DNA from 2 places in the Fodinicurvata halophila genome. Region 2 is predicted to be linked to the other one. Evidence: predicted binding sites of a transcription regulator. Region 2 holds the regulator's gene; the other holds the start of a gene.

Region 1 (6,919 bases), on a different contig from region 2:
TCCTGCGTGCGCTCGGTGGTGGCGACGTTCGCTGTGCGGGAGAAGAAGCGGCGGATGTTGACGGCGTTGGTGGTGTCGTCCGCCCCCTGGTCGATCACCTTGAGCCGGTCGTCCGGGCCCAGCACCGAGGCGGTGACCTGGATGCCGCCGGTGCCCCAGCCATAGGGCAACGGCATCTCGCGGCTGCCGAAGGGTACCTGGTGCCCCGGGATGGCCAGTGCCTTCAGGATGGACCGGCGGATCATCCGCTTGGTCTGTTCGTCCAGGTAGGCGAAGTTGTAGCCGCTGTCGGGGCGCCCTGTCTCTGCTGTGCCGTCTGCCATCGTCTTCTTTCCTTATTCCGCAGCGTCCTGCCGGTCCTGGTCCTTGGTGTGGGCCTTGTCGTGCTCCTCGCGCAAGCGGCGCACCAGGGCCAGTTCGCTCTGGAAGTCCACGTAGTGCGGCAGCTTCAGGTGCTGCAGGAAGCCCGAGGCCTCGACGTTGTCGCTGTGCGAGAGCACGAATTCCTGGTCCTGGGACGGACTGGCCGGCTCTTCGCCCAGCTCTTCGGCGCGCAGGCTGCGGTCCACCAGCGCCATGGCCATGGCCTTGCGCTCGCCCTGGCCGTAGGTCAGGCCATAGCCGTTGGTGAACTGCGGCGGCGCTTCGGCGCTGCCGGTGAACTGGGTGACCATGTGGCATTCGGTGACGTCGACCTCGCCGACCTCGATCGCGAAGCCGAGCTCTTCGGGCACGATCTCCACGGCGACATGGCCGTGGCGGATCTCGCCGGCGAAGGGATGGACGTGGCCATAGCCGCGCTGGCTGGAATAGCCCAGCGCCAGCAGGAAGCCCTCGTCGCCGCGCGCCAGGTTCTGCAAACGGATGTCGCGTCCGGCGGGCAGCGGCAGGGGCTCGCGGGTCAGGTCGCCGACCGGGCGCTGCGGATCGTCGGGAAAATCCTGCTCGATCAGGCCGTCCTGGTTCAGGATGTCCACCAGGCGCGGCATGGTTTCCGGCAGAGGCTCGGCAGGGAGCAGCGGCTCGGCCGGCGGAAGCTCCTCCTCCGGCAGGCTCTCGTCGCGGGCCAGCTCCGCCAGCGAGAAATCCAGCAGGCGGTGGCTGTAGTCGAAGGTGGGCCCCAGCACCTGGCCGCCCGGCACGTCCTTGAAGATGGCCGAGATGCGGCGCTTCAGGGTCATGCGGCTGGTGTCCAGCGGTGCCGAGACGGCCAGCCGCGGCAGCGTGGTGCGATAGGCGCGCAAGAGGAAGATCGCCTCGATCAGGTCGCCGCGCGCCTGCTTGATGGCCAGTGCGGCCAGATCACGGTCGAACAGCGCGCCCTCGCTCATCACCCGGTCGACGGCCAGCGTCATTTGCTGCTTGATCTGCTCCAGGGACAGCTCGGGCACCTCCGGATCGCCACGGCGTTCTTCGTCCAGCAGCCGCAGCGAGGCCTCGATGGCCTGTTCGCCTCCCTTGACGGCAACGTACATGGGATCAGTCCTCCAGCCGTGTGGTGCGGGGCAGGGCGGCCAGCCGCCTCCCGCAGGTGAAGAGGTAATCCAGTCCGCGCGGGAACAGCTCGCTCATGGCCCGGCGCTCTTCCAGGAAGGTCTCGGGCAGGCCCCGGGGCCAGAGCCGCACGGACTCCTTGATGCCCGGGCCGCGCCATAGCGGCCCCGTGTCCGTGTCGAAGCCCTCCACCTGGACCAGGACGGTGCTGCTGGCCTCCGGATACTCGTCGCTGCCCAGGGCGAAACGCTCCGGGGCCGGCAGGTGGGCGCTGTCGCAGACAAGCGCGAAGAGGCAGTCACGGGGGGCGGCGGTGATGTGCACGGCGCGGTGGAACCTGAGGAAGTCGGCGATGGCCGAGGTCTCCGCCGCGGCATGGTCCAGCCAGACCGGGGTGTCCAGGTCGGCCAGGGTCAGCAGGCAGGCGGCCGCCGCCGGGTTCATCGGCGCCGGGGGAGCCAGCTCGACCGGCAGGGCCAGCAGGTGGCCGGGAAAGGAGAAGGCCTCCAGGCAGCGCCGGAAACAGACCTGGGCCTCGAAGACCTCGTCGGCGAAGCCGGGCGTCATGCCCCGGTCGTGTGTCTGGGCCATGCTCATGCGCCGGCGTCTCCTGCTGTCGATTCCCGAACCATGGTGAAGAAGTCCACCTTGCTGCTTGCCGCCCGGGCCGTGATCGCCTGACGGCGTTCCTCCTGCCGGCGGGCCAACGGCTCGATCACGCTGTCCATCAGGCTGTCGCGCCGCTCGGGCTGCTGCAGCAGGGCGTCGAACAGGGCCGCCAGCTCGGCATGGCGCGGCCTGCGGCCCATGACGTAGCCGAAGCCGATGGTGCCGTCGGCCAGACGCAGGGTGCAGCGGGTCAGCGTCGCCTCGCCCAGGTTGAAGCGCTCGCCCGTACCGCCGGCGCGGCCGCGCAGCATGACGCTGCCCGTCTCGGGCCGCCGCAGCAGGCTGTAGCCGCCTTCGGGCAAGGGCTCCGGCAGATGGCGTTCCAGCTCCTCGACCGAGGCGCGGGCCAGGACACCCATCCAGCGTTGTCGCGCCCGCCGGGCCATCACATCCTCCCGGTTCGCATGTGGCATGGCGTCCCTCCAAAAGATCTAGACGACTATATGAATAGAAAGCCAAATCCTGCTTCCAAGTCAAACAGGAAAGTGTGATTCTTTGATGACAGGTGTTGGAGTGAAAAGCCGGCACGTCGGGCTTTTGAACCCCATCACTACCCGCAGATCGTCTTCGCAAAAATCTCGCTGGGGTTCCGGCCCAGGCGGGCCAGTTCGGCGCGCACACGGCAGAGATAGCGTTGCTGGTGGGCGGGGTTGTAGGAGTGGTAGTGGCGCACGGCACCCTCCCAGCTGCCGTGCTGGCGGTGGAGCTCGCTCAGGTAGCGCGCCGCGATCCCGGCGTTCTCGCGCGGATCGAGGCCGTGGGCGAACTCGCTGACGTCCTCGCCGTGCCAGTAGAGATTGACCTGCAGCGCGCCCAGGTCCACCGAGGCGAAGCCGGCCAGCAGCAGGCGGTCCAGGGCCGCCAGGGCATCGCGCCGGCTGGCGAAGCGCCAGCCGTGGCCGTTGCTGTTCAGCGACCAGGGCCAGGGATGCTTCTCGCCGCCCACCGTCGTGCCGCTTTCCACCAGGGCCAGGGCTTGCAGCAGGTCTTCGGGGATGTCGAAGGCGGCTTCCACCTCGGCGATGGCCTGCCGCGTCTGGCGCGCCAGGCGCAGGCCGACCGCCGGCGGCAGCTCGGCGGGCCGGATCGACGCGCTCTGCAGGGGCAGCAGGCGTCCGTCGGCCGGCTTGATCGCCGGCGTCGTGGGGTGCGGTGGCGGGCGCCGCCCCGTGGGGCCGGGAAAGGACAGGCGGTGAGTCCAGCCGGGCCGCGGCGCCGGCATGACTGTTCCGGCTTGCGGTCGATCACCCGGGGGGTGGAAGCGCCGGGCGCGTGGCAGGGACGGCGGTTCCAGGACCCGGGGTGGCAGGACGGTGCGGCCTGGTGAAAGGGACAGCGCAGTCTGCAGGCCGGGGGCCGTCTCGGTCGGGTCCGGCATGGCCTTCGCGCCCGGCAGCTGCGCGCGGATGGCGGCGGTGACCTGCGGCGCGGCGGCGCGTTGAGCGCGCTGCTGGCGCAAGGCACGGCTCAGTTCGCCGGCGGATGCGGGGACCGGCGGCAAGGGCTGGGTATAGACGAGACGGCCCGTCGGCTCCGGCGCGGCGTCCAGCGGTTGGTCGAGCGGAGCCCAGGCCAGCACGATCAGCAGCAGCACCGGGGTGCCGGCCAGCGCCAGGGACAGCTGGGCCAGGCTGGTCCGCAGGTCCCCGGGCAGGGCCCGCAGGCCGCGCAAGCTTTTGGTTATCTGCTGTCCGGCCCGCGCGAGACGTCCGGCGACCGGGCGTGGCTGTTCCTGCATGTCCTGCGCACGAGTCTGCTATGGCGGCCGTCCGTCCTGTGAGGGGAGCGGCGGCCCTTGATTTCCTGGCCGGTCTTATGGCCAAGGGAACCTTACCGCTCGGTTGGCAGCTGTGCAAAATTATTGCGCAAGTCCGGCCGGTCCCGCCCGCCGAGAGCCGTGGCAGGCCTTGCCGCCAGGGCCGGCTCACGGCCGGCGGCGCAGTTCCAGCTCCACCTGGCGCGGGTGGTCCAGCGTCATCACCGGCAGCGGCGCGCGGGTTTCGTAGAGGATCTCGCCGTCCTGCAGGATGCGGGCGCGCAGGATGTGCAGGCGCTGGGGGGCGAGTTCCTTGTCCGCCTTCAGTTCGAAGCTGAAGGGCGGGCTGCCCGAGACCGCCTGTTTGCTGTGGGCGACGATGGGGCCGATGATGTCGGACTTGGTCTCTTCCTGCATGAAGACCTCCAGCTCGCTGCCGGCCGGCAGGGCCTGTCGGTCGTTGGTGGTCACCTGGCCGCTGAGACTCTCGGGTGCCTCGCGGTCCCGTTCAAAAACGGTTGAGCAGGCGGACAGCAGCAGGGCGAGACAGGCCGCCAGGGCCATTGACATCAGGGAGTGGAACGCTGTTCGGGACAGCATGGCGGGCATGAACCTCCGGAACACATGGAACATAGCGTAGACAGCCTACGTGACAGCCCCACACCAGCCGGGGGCTGGCAGCGGGCGAAGGGGCCACGGGGCGCGAGTCGTCTTGTGGCTCCGAACCTGCCGCAAGGCCATGGTCGGCAAAAGTGATTTTTCTGCGGCGGGCGGCATGGGCGGGGGCGGGCTGTGACAAAAGAGGGATGCGCTGCATGACACAGCCGGACACGAAGGTGCGCCAGCGGTCCGCTGCGTATGGTGGGGCCGGCCGGGATCGCTGGTCGCGATTTGCCTCTCACGGGCCTGGCGGATACAATCTGCAAGGTTAACGTTTCCCGAAACGAGCGAATGTGAACGGTTCAGGCGTAAGGTATTAACTTTCTGTTTTAACTGTGATTCTTCAGATTTCCCGCGATCTCCCGTGTCGATGCGAGGGGAAGCGCAACCTAATCACCTCAATCAAAAGAAGAAACATATCATGATATGTCGTTAACTATCTCTTTATATTTGACCCCGCGTGACTTCTCCGAGAGGTTAGGGGGCATTCTAGTGACAATTTTCGGGTATTTCGCCTGAAGTCCATGTGGGACCCGAATGTCATCCTGTTTGGAAGGAGCCGAACGATGGTCGATCGCGTCAATGAAGATACCCGCAACGCCACCGCAGCCCAGGAGGGGCAGGAGGCGTCGATGACGGACAGTCAGGACAGCGGTACTCCGCAGTCCGGCACGCCTGAGTTCAGTGACTCCGTCGCGCAGTTGGCGCAGAACGAGCCCGAGAACACCGGAGACAACCAGGGTGACGGGGGCGAAGGCGCACCGGAGAACCCGCAGGAGCTGATCTCTCAGGCGCTGGCGGTTCTGGCCGAACTGGGTTTTGACGTCGAGGACGGCATCGATCTGGAGGATCCGGCGGTGGTCGCGGCCCTGCAGGACGCGGGCTTCAACATCGACCAGCTGGTCCTCGCGGTGGCCGAGGTGACCGGCGAGCAGATCGAACCGGCGGCCGGACCGGAAGCCGGCCCGGGCGCGGTGGCCGCAGGCGGCGGCGACCGCTTCGCCCCGACCGAGGCGGGTGACATCGGCGACGGCATCGGCATCAGCGGCCTGCTGGGGCCGCGGGATCTGACTCCCAGCCCGCTCGAAGTCGAGGGGACCGGTTTTGGGGATGCCCTGGCGCTTGATATCTCCGTCTCCGTTCAGACCGACATTGAGGGTGAAGCTGCACTGGGCCTCTACGAAGACTGGCAGCCGATCCAGGCCGAGAGCCAGGATCCCGGTGGAAGCAGCGGATTCACGGACGCTGATACCGACTTCGATACGCAGATGTACGAGACTCTGCGGACGGATGACGACTACACACCGTTCGATTCCCTCGGCAATCCCGGTGAGGACTTCCTCTTCCCGGGCAATCTGGTGTTCGATATTACGGCCGAGCCCGACACCATTGATGTGGACTACGGACCTCTGGAGATCTCGGGTGCGCCGGCCGGCTCCTACCTCTTCTACGTGGATGGCGACACCATCCAGCGCTTCGACTTCGTGGATGGCACCGAGACCTTCACGCTGAGCGATGTCAGCGAAGACTACCTGGAAGGCAGCAACATCTTCATCCTGCCGCCCGAGGACAGCGACGTCGATTTCACGCTGGATGTCTCCCTGGACGCCGAGGCACTGGGCCAGGAGGTGACCTTCACTGGCGACGTGCCGGTCGTGCTGGACGCCGTGGCGGACCTGCCCGAGATCGATGCCGGCGGTGAAGGTTCCAATCTTGACGGCGACACCTTCTACTTCAACGAGGACCATTCCCTCGAAGGTGGCGAAGGCGGAGAAGGTGGTGAGGGATATTATCCTCCGATTTTCGACCAGGAAGTCCCTTTGAACCTTCAGGGCCAGGAATTCGAGGGAAATGATTTCCCTCATGAGTTTCCAGGTGAGTACGGGCCCTGCTATCAGGGTTGGACTCCCAGTTTCGAGCCGACATACAACCTGCCCTTCTCGACCGCGATCACGGATCGCGATCTTGCGATTGGACGGGACGAGCCCTCCGAAGGCTTGATCCGGGTGACGCTCGGACTGAGCGAGAATCCCGAGAACAACACGGAAGTGGCAAGCGCCCTGCCGGAGTTTGGCCAATATGACGAGGACGGGGGGCAGAATTTCTACGCCTCCATCGGCGGTCAGCGCCTGGACTCTGACTCCCTCTCGGAAGGTGGTCTTCAGGTTGCGATCTTCGGGCAGTACTGGAGCGAGGCGACAGGCCTTCAGTCTGGCGAGATCCAGGCGACTGTTACCATGAACGAGGGTGGCCAGTTGGTCTTCACCGACTTCCAGGTCGAAGGCGAAGGCGGTGACTCCCTCGAGGGCCCCCGTGTTCAGGAAATCGATTTCAGCAACT
Region 2 (6,919 bases):
GCGTTCAGGCACGACCGTCCCGCAAACGCAAGCCGATCTTCACCGCCTGGCTCGGCGACCAGGCCGTGGCCAATTCACGTTCGCTCTTCGCCGAGAGCCATATTCCTACCTATGACACTCCTGAGCGGGCCGTGCGGAGCTTCATGCACTTGGTGCGCTATCGCCGCGGCCAGGAAGAGCTGATGGAGACGCCAGCCAGCCTGCCGGATGAGAAGGATCCGGACCGTGAATCCGTTCAGGCCCTGCTGGAGGAGGCCTTGGCCGAAGGCCGTGAATGGCTGAGCGAGCCTGAAGCCAAGGCCCTGCTGTCCTGCTATGGCGTTGCCACAGTGGAAACCCGCAAGGCTACTGATCCGGACGAGGCCGTGCGCCAGGCCGAGGAAATCGGCTTTCCCGTTGCCATCAAGATCCTGTCCCCGGACATCACGCACAAGAGCGATGTAGGCGGCGTGAAGCTCGACCTGGCCAACAGTGACAGGGTGCGGATTGCAGCCGAGGAAATGCTGAAACGCGTGCACCAGGCCCGGCCCGAGGCCCGGGTGGATGGCTTCAGCGTACAGGCCATGTGCCGGCGTCCCGGGGCCCAGGAGTTGATCCTGGGGCTGACCGAGGACCGGCAGTTCGGGCCCGTCATCCTGTTCGGCGAGGGCGGCACAGCAGTGGAGGTGATTCGCGACAAGGCGGTGGGCTTGCCGCCGCTGAACATGGCGCTGGCGCATTCCCTGATGGCGGAAACGCGCATCTACGATCGCCTAAAGGGATATCGCGCCCAGGAACCGGCCGACCTGGACGCCATTGCCGCGGCCCTGATGCATATCTCGCAGATCGCCGCCGAGCGCCCCGAGGTGCAGGAGATCGACATCAATCCCCTGTTGGCCGATGCCGAAGGCGTTATCGCCCTGGATGCCCGGGTACGACTGCGGCCCCGCGAAGAGGTGGACCATAGCCGGGGGCCCGCCTATCGCCTGGCCATCCGGCCCTATCCGCGCCTTCTGGAGCAATGGGGGCATCTGCTGGACGGGACCGAGGTCTTCGTGCGGCCGATCCGGCCCGAGGACGAACCGGCCTTGAGCGCTCTCTACAAGCACCTGACACCCGATGACGTGCGCATGCGCTTCTTCTCACACATGGCCGAGCTCAGCCACGAGTCGGCCGCGCGCTTCACGCAGATCGACTACAATCGTGAAATGGCCCTGGTCGCAATCTCGCCGGAGAACGCCGCCGAGCTCTGGGGCGTGGCGCGAATCGCCGCCGATCCCGAGAACGAGCGCGCGGAGTATGCCGTGGCCGTGCGTTCGGACCTGAAGGGACGGGGCCTCGGCTACCTGCTGATGCGGCGCATCCTCGACTATGCCGCCCGTCGGGGTATTCACGAGGTCTGGGGGGATGTGCTGAGTGAGAACACGCGCATGCTGGAACTGGTCAAGGATCTCGGTTTCGAACGCAGGCTGCTGGCCGAGGATCCGAACATCGTGCGGGTGAGCAAGACGCTGGGCCCCGCCGCAGCCACCGAGAAGGCGTAAGTCCGCCGCAATCGGCCGAGCTTCTGCGCTCAGTTGCCGGGGTGATCCAGGGAATACCCGGCCGAGCGCACCGTGCGGATCAGGTCGCTTTCCTCGTCCTCGTTCAGGGCCTTACGCAGGCGGCGGATATGGACATCCACGGTGCGCGGCTCGACGTAGACGTCATGGCCCCAGACGGCATCGAGCAGCTGCTCGCGACTGAAGACCCGGCCGGGATGCTGCATCAGGTGACTGAGCAGGCGAAATTCCGTGGGGCCCAGGTGGACGTTGCGCTCGCCGCGACGCACCCGGTGGGCGTTCAGGTCCACCGATATGTCGGCGAAATTCAGGGTTTCCCCCGAGCTTGCGGGAACCGCCCGCCGCAGCACGGCGCGCACCCGAGCGGTCAGCTCCGCCGGCGAGAAGGGCTTGGTGATATAGTCGTCGGCCCCGCTTTCCAGCCCGCGTACCTTGTCGGTTTCCTCGCCGCGCGCCGTCAGCAGGATGATGGGAATCTCCCGGGTTTCGCGATCGCGGCGCAGCTGGCGACAGACCTGTAGGCCGGACACCAGCGGAAGCATCCAGTCCAGCAGGATCAGGTCGGGCTTCTCCTCCTGGGCCAGGACCAGGGCCTCCTCGCCGTCGCGTGCCTCGAGCAGGCGGAAGCCTTCGCGTTCCAGATTGTACCGCAACAGGGTGACCAGCGCCGCTTCATCCTCGACGATCAGGATGACAGGCTTCATTTTTGTTCATCTCCGTTGTTGGATTCCTTGCGGGGCCCCTTGCCCTCTTCCGGCGGTTCGACAACCGCGAAGCTGGAGGTGTCGCCCTTGGGACGATCGATCATGAGCTGGTTGCCGGTGGCCATGAAGTAGACGATCTCGGCGATATTGGTTGCGTGGTCTCCGATACGCTCGATGTTCTTGGCAATGAACAGCAGATGGGTTCCGGCCGTGATGCTGCGCGGATCCTCCATCATGTAGGTCAGGGTCTCGCGGAACAGGCTGGTGTACATCTCGTCGATTTCCTGGTCGCTCTCCCAGACGTTCAGCGCCATGTTGGCATCGCGCTTGGCGTAGGCATCCAGCACCCGCTTGATGTTGCCCTGGACCAGTTTGGCCATGCGCGGCAGGGAGCGTACGGGGTCCAGCGGCTGCTGCTGGTGCAGGGCCACGGCCCGCTTGGCCACGTTGGCCGCGTAGTCGCCGATACGCTCCAGGTCGCTGGCCACCTTGAGAGCCGAGATCACCATGCGCAGGTCGGAGGCCACCGGCTGGCGCAGGGCCAGCATCCGCACGGTGTAGGCATCGAGCTCGTGCTCGATCTCGTCGATCTTCTCGTCGTTGCGGATGGTGCGGGTGGCCAGCTCCTGGTCGTTGCGCACCAGACTGTCCACGGCGTCGGCCAGCTGGGTTTCCGCCAGACCGCCCATGCGGGCGATCAGTTCCTTCAAGTGTTCCAGTTCCTCGTCGTAGGACCGGATGATGTGGTCGCCTTGTTCTGAAGTCATCGTAACTCTCCGCGGGTGAGGCCTCCGGACATCAGCCGAAACGGCCGGTGATGTAGTCCTGGGTTTTCTCGTCGCCGGGGTTTGTGAAGATCTGCTCGGTCGCGCCGACCTCCACCAGGTTGCCAAGATGGAAGAAGGCGGTGCGGCCCGAGACGCGTGCAGCCTGCTGCATGTTATGGGTGACGATCACGATGGTGTAGCTTTGCTTGATCTCGTCGATCAGCTCCTCGATCAGGGCGGTGGCGATGGGGTCCAGGGCCGAGCAGGGCTCGTCCATCAGGATCACTTCCGGATTGACCGCGATGGCGCGGGCGATGCACAGGCGCTGTTGCTGGCCGCCCGACAGGCCGGTGCCGGGTTCGTCCAGCCGGTCGTGCACCTCGTTCCACAGGCCGGCACGGCGCAGGCTGGTCTCGACGATCTGCCGCAGCTCCTCCTTGTCGCGCGTGAAGCCGTGGATGCGCGGCCCGTAGGCCACGTTGTCGAAGATCGACTTGGGGAAGGGATTGGGTTTCTGGAAGACCATACCCACACGGGCGCGCAGCTGGACGGGATCGATGGAGCGCTCGTAGATGTTCTGGCCGTCCAGCGTGATCTCGCCGCTGACCCGGCAGATGTCGATGGTGTCGTTCATCCGGTTCAGGCAGCGCAGGAAGGTCGACTTCCCGCAGCCCGAAGGCCCGATCAATGCCAGGACCTCGTTGCGATAGACATCCAGGTTCACGCCGTGCAGGGCCTCGGTGTCGCCGTAGCTGACCCGCACGTCGCGCGCACGCATCTTGGTTTCAGCGCTGTTTTCAGTCGCCATAAGCTCTTCCGCCGTCTTGCTCTCGAAGTTCATGATCGCTTCTTTCGTCCGCCCCTGTTGTCCGTTCGCTCCGTTACCAGCGTTTCTCGAAACGCTTGCGCAGGAAGATTGCTGTCGCATTCATCAGGATCAGGAAGCCGAGCAGCACCATGATACCTGCCGAGGTGCGCTCGACAAAACCACGCTCGGAACTGTCGGCCCAGATGTAGATCTGTGAGGGCAGTGCCGTGGCGGGACTGAAGATGGAGTCCGGCGCCGTGGTGATGAAGGCGTTCATGCCGATCATCAGCAGCGGGGCCGTTTCCCCCAGCGCCTGGGCCAGGCCGATGATGGAGCCGGTCAGGATGCCCGGCAGGGCCAGTGGCAGCACGTGATGGAAGACCATCTGCATCTTGGAGGCGCCCAGGCCGTAGGCCGCTTCGCGGATCGAGGGCGGGATGGCACGCAGGCTGGCGCGCGAGGCGATGATGATGGTGGGCAGGGTCATGAGCGTCAGGGCGAGGCCGCCCACCAGGGGCGCCGATCGCGGCAGCCCGAAGACCTGGATGAAGACCGCCAGGCCCAGCAGGCCGAAGATGATCGACGGCACCGCCGCCAGGTTGTTGATGTTGATCTCGATGAAGCTGGTCAGCCGGTTCTTCGGCGCGAACTCTTCCAGATAGATGGCCGCGCCCACGCCGAGGGGAATCGAGAGCACGGCGGTGACCAGCATCAGGTAGAACGAACCGACGATGGCGCCCCACAGACCCGCCTGCTCCGGCTGACGGCTGTCCGCCTCGGTAAAGAGGTTGGAGTTGAAGCTGGTGGAGATCCGGCCCTGTTCTTCCAGGTAGTCCATCCACTCGTACTGCAGGTTGCTGACGCGCCGGCGCTCTTCGGGGACGTCGCGGGGCGTGTTGCCCTTGAAGGCCTGGTCGATGTCGCTGGTGGCCAGGAAGGACATGGACACACGCTGGCCGATCAGGGAGGGATCCGCCAGCAGGCGCTCGCGCAGCTGCCGGTAGGCCTGGCCGCTGAGAACGCCGCGAAGGTCGCGCGCCGCTCCGGGGGCGTCGGCATCCGGCAGGTTTTCCTCAAGGGCGCTGGACAGCAGATTGCGATAGTTGCCGGCGCGGATTTCCTCGGAGGTGGGCGTTGTCCCCTGGAACGAGAAGTCGGCGGGATCGACATAGACCTCCAGCTCGATCTCCGTGTTCACGAAGGCAGTGTAGCCCTGGCTGACGATGGTGAAGAGCAGCACCGCGAGCACGCCCAAAGCCGCTACGATGGCGGCTATGCCGTAGAGCCGGAAGCGTCGTTCGGCGGCATAGCGGCGGCGCAGGCGGGCCTGGGCTGCTGCCGATGTATGCAGGCCGTGCGTCGTGAAGGACGTCGGGGTCGTATCAGTCATATTTCTCGCGATATCTGCGGACCACCAGGATGGCCATGACATTGAGACAGAGCGTGGTCAGGAAGAGCATGAAGCCAAGTGCGAAGGCGGACAGCGTCTTGGCGCTGTCGAAGGCCGTGTCGCCCGTCAGGTTGGCGACGATCTGGACCGTCACGGTGGTGACCTGCTCCAGCGGGTTGAGCGTCAGATTGGCGGACAGGCCGGCGGCCATGACCACGATCATGGTCTCGCCCACCGCCCGGCTGACGGCCAGCAGGATGGCGCCGACAATGCCGGGCAGGGCGGCCGGAAAGATCACCTGGCGGATGGTCTCGGACTTGGTCGCGCCTAGGCCAGCGGAGCCTTCGCGCAGGGACTGCGGAACCGCGCGGATCGCGTCGTCCGACAGCGAGGACACGAAGGGGATGATCATGATGCCCATGACCGAGCCGGCAGCGAGCGCAGAGTTGGCCGATACCGGCAGGCCCATGACTTGGCCCAGCTCGCGGAAGGCCGGGGCTACCGTTAGCGCGGCGAAGAAGCCGTAGACGATGGTCGGAATGCCGGCCAGCACTTCGAGCACCGGCTTGACCGTGCCGCGAATGCGCGAGGGGGCGTATTCCGAGAGATAGATGGCGCTCAACAGGCCGATGGGCACGGCCACGGCCATGGCGATGGCCGCGATCAGCATGGTGCCCATGAAGACCGGAACGGCGCCGAAGGCACCGGAAGAGCCCACCTGATCCTCGCGTATGGCGGTCTGCGGGCTCCATTTCAGGCCGAAGACGAAATCGATGATGGAGTAGCGCTCGAAGAAGCGCAGGGATTCGAAGAACAGCGAGATCACGATGCCGAAGGTCGTGATGATGGCGATCACCGAGCAGAGGATCATCAGGGCCTGGGCCGTGCGTTCCACGCGATGGCGTGCCTGGAACTGCGGAGCAAGATGGCGCGCGGCGTATGCCAGCGCCATGATGGAGAGTGCCAGCGCCAGGATGCCGACCGCCCATTGGCCGGTCGCCTGCAGGCTGTTCATGTACTCGGCCGCGGCAATGATGACCGGATCGTCCGAGGCGAATCCGCCGCCGGCCGCCGTGTTCTTGATGGACGCCAGCAGCAGGCCGCGCTCGCCTGCATCCGCGCCTTCCAGGCGTTCGGCGGGCAGGGAGTGCAGGGCCATCTGATCGATGATGGCCTGTCCGAAAAGGCTCCAGCAAAGCAGGACCACCAGGCTCGGCAGGGCCGCCCAGAGAGCGACATATGAACCGTGATAGGACGGCAGGGAATGCAGTTTGCCGGCCACGGCCCCGTCTCCCGCCAGTTTCCAGGCGCGCCGTTGGCCCAGGAAATAGCCGTAGATGGCCAGCAGGATGACGATCAGGGCGACGGTGGTCAGAGGCATGATGCTGGAGTACCTGCCATGTAGGAATGGCGGCGTGAGGCTTTCCCAGCCTCACGCCGCCGGACAAATGGGGCCTTACTCGAATCGGCCCATGTGTTCGGCGTTGCGCACGGCCTCACGGGTTTTGGCCCGCTGGTCTTCCGGCGCCGGCACCAGGCCGATGTCGGTCAGGTAACCGCCCGGGCCAATGGCGGCCTCGCTGGTGGCCTCCTCGATGAACGCTTCCATGCCCGGGATGACTTCGCGGTGCGCGTTCTTGTAGTAGATGAAGATCGGCCGGGACACCGGGTAAGAACCATCGGCGATGGTGCTCTCGGCAGGTTCGACG

What was found. Region 2 encodes PhoB, which activates phosphate uptake and scavenging genes when phosphate is short. Its sites were predicted from a motif close to TNTCATAAAACTGTCA; they were not measured.
Region 1: the regulator PhoB is predicted to act here: its motif matches at 2,652-2,667, upstream of phnG (phosphonate C-P lyase system protein PhnG).

The regions. Positions count from the first base shown of each region.
Region 1 is NZ_JBHSCW010000005.1:81,220-88,138, forward strand. Features, by position in the region: gene ACFOW6_RS11040 (alpha-D-ribose 1-methylphosphonate 5-phosphate C-P-lyase PhnJ) at 1-323, opposite strand, end outside; gene ACFOW6_RS11045 (carbon-phosphorus lyase complex subunit PhnI) at 336-1,475, opposite strand; gene phnH (phosphonate C-P lyase system protein PhnH) at 1,480-2,091, opposite strand; gene phnG (phosphonate C-P lyase system protein PhnG) at 2,088-2,576, opposite strand; gene ACFOW6_RS11060 (lytic transglycosylase domain-containing protein) at 2,714-3,901, opposite strand; gene ACFOW6_RS11065 (YbaY family lipoprotein) at 4,088-4,519, opposite strand; partial or broken gene ACFOW6_RS11070 (hypothetical protein) at 5,146-6,919, shown strand, end outside.
Region 2 is NZ_JBHSCW010000007.1:93,542-100,460, forward strand. Features, by position in the region: gene ACFOW6_RS12730 (bifunctional acetate--CoA ligase family protein/GNAT family N-acetyltransferase) at 1-1,523, shown strand, start outside; gene phoB (phosphate regulon transcriptional regulator PhoB) at 1,553-2,245, opposite strand; gene phoU (phosphate signaling complex protein PhoU) at 2,242-3,012, opposite strand; gene pstB (phosphate ABC transporter ATP-binding protein PstB) at 3,044-3,853, opposite strand; gene pstA (phosphate ABC transporter permease PstA) at 3,894-5,210, opposite strand; gene pstC (phosphate ABC transporter permease subunit PstC) at 5,203-6,591, opposite strand; gene ACFOW6_RS12760 (substrate-binding domain-containing protein) at 6,667-6,919, opposite strand, start outside.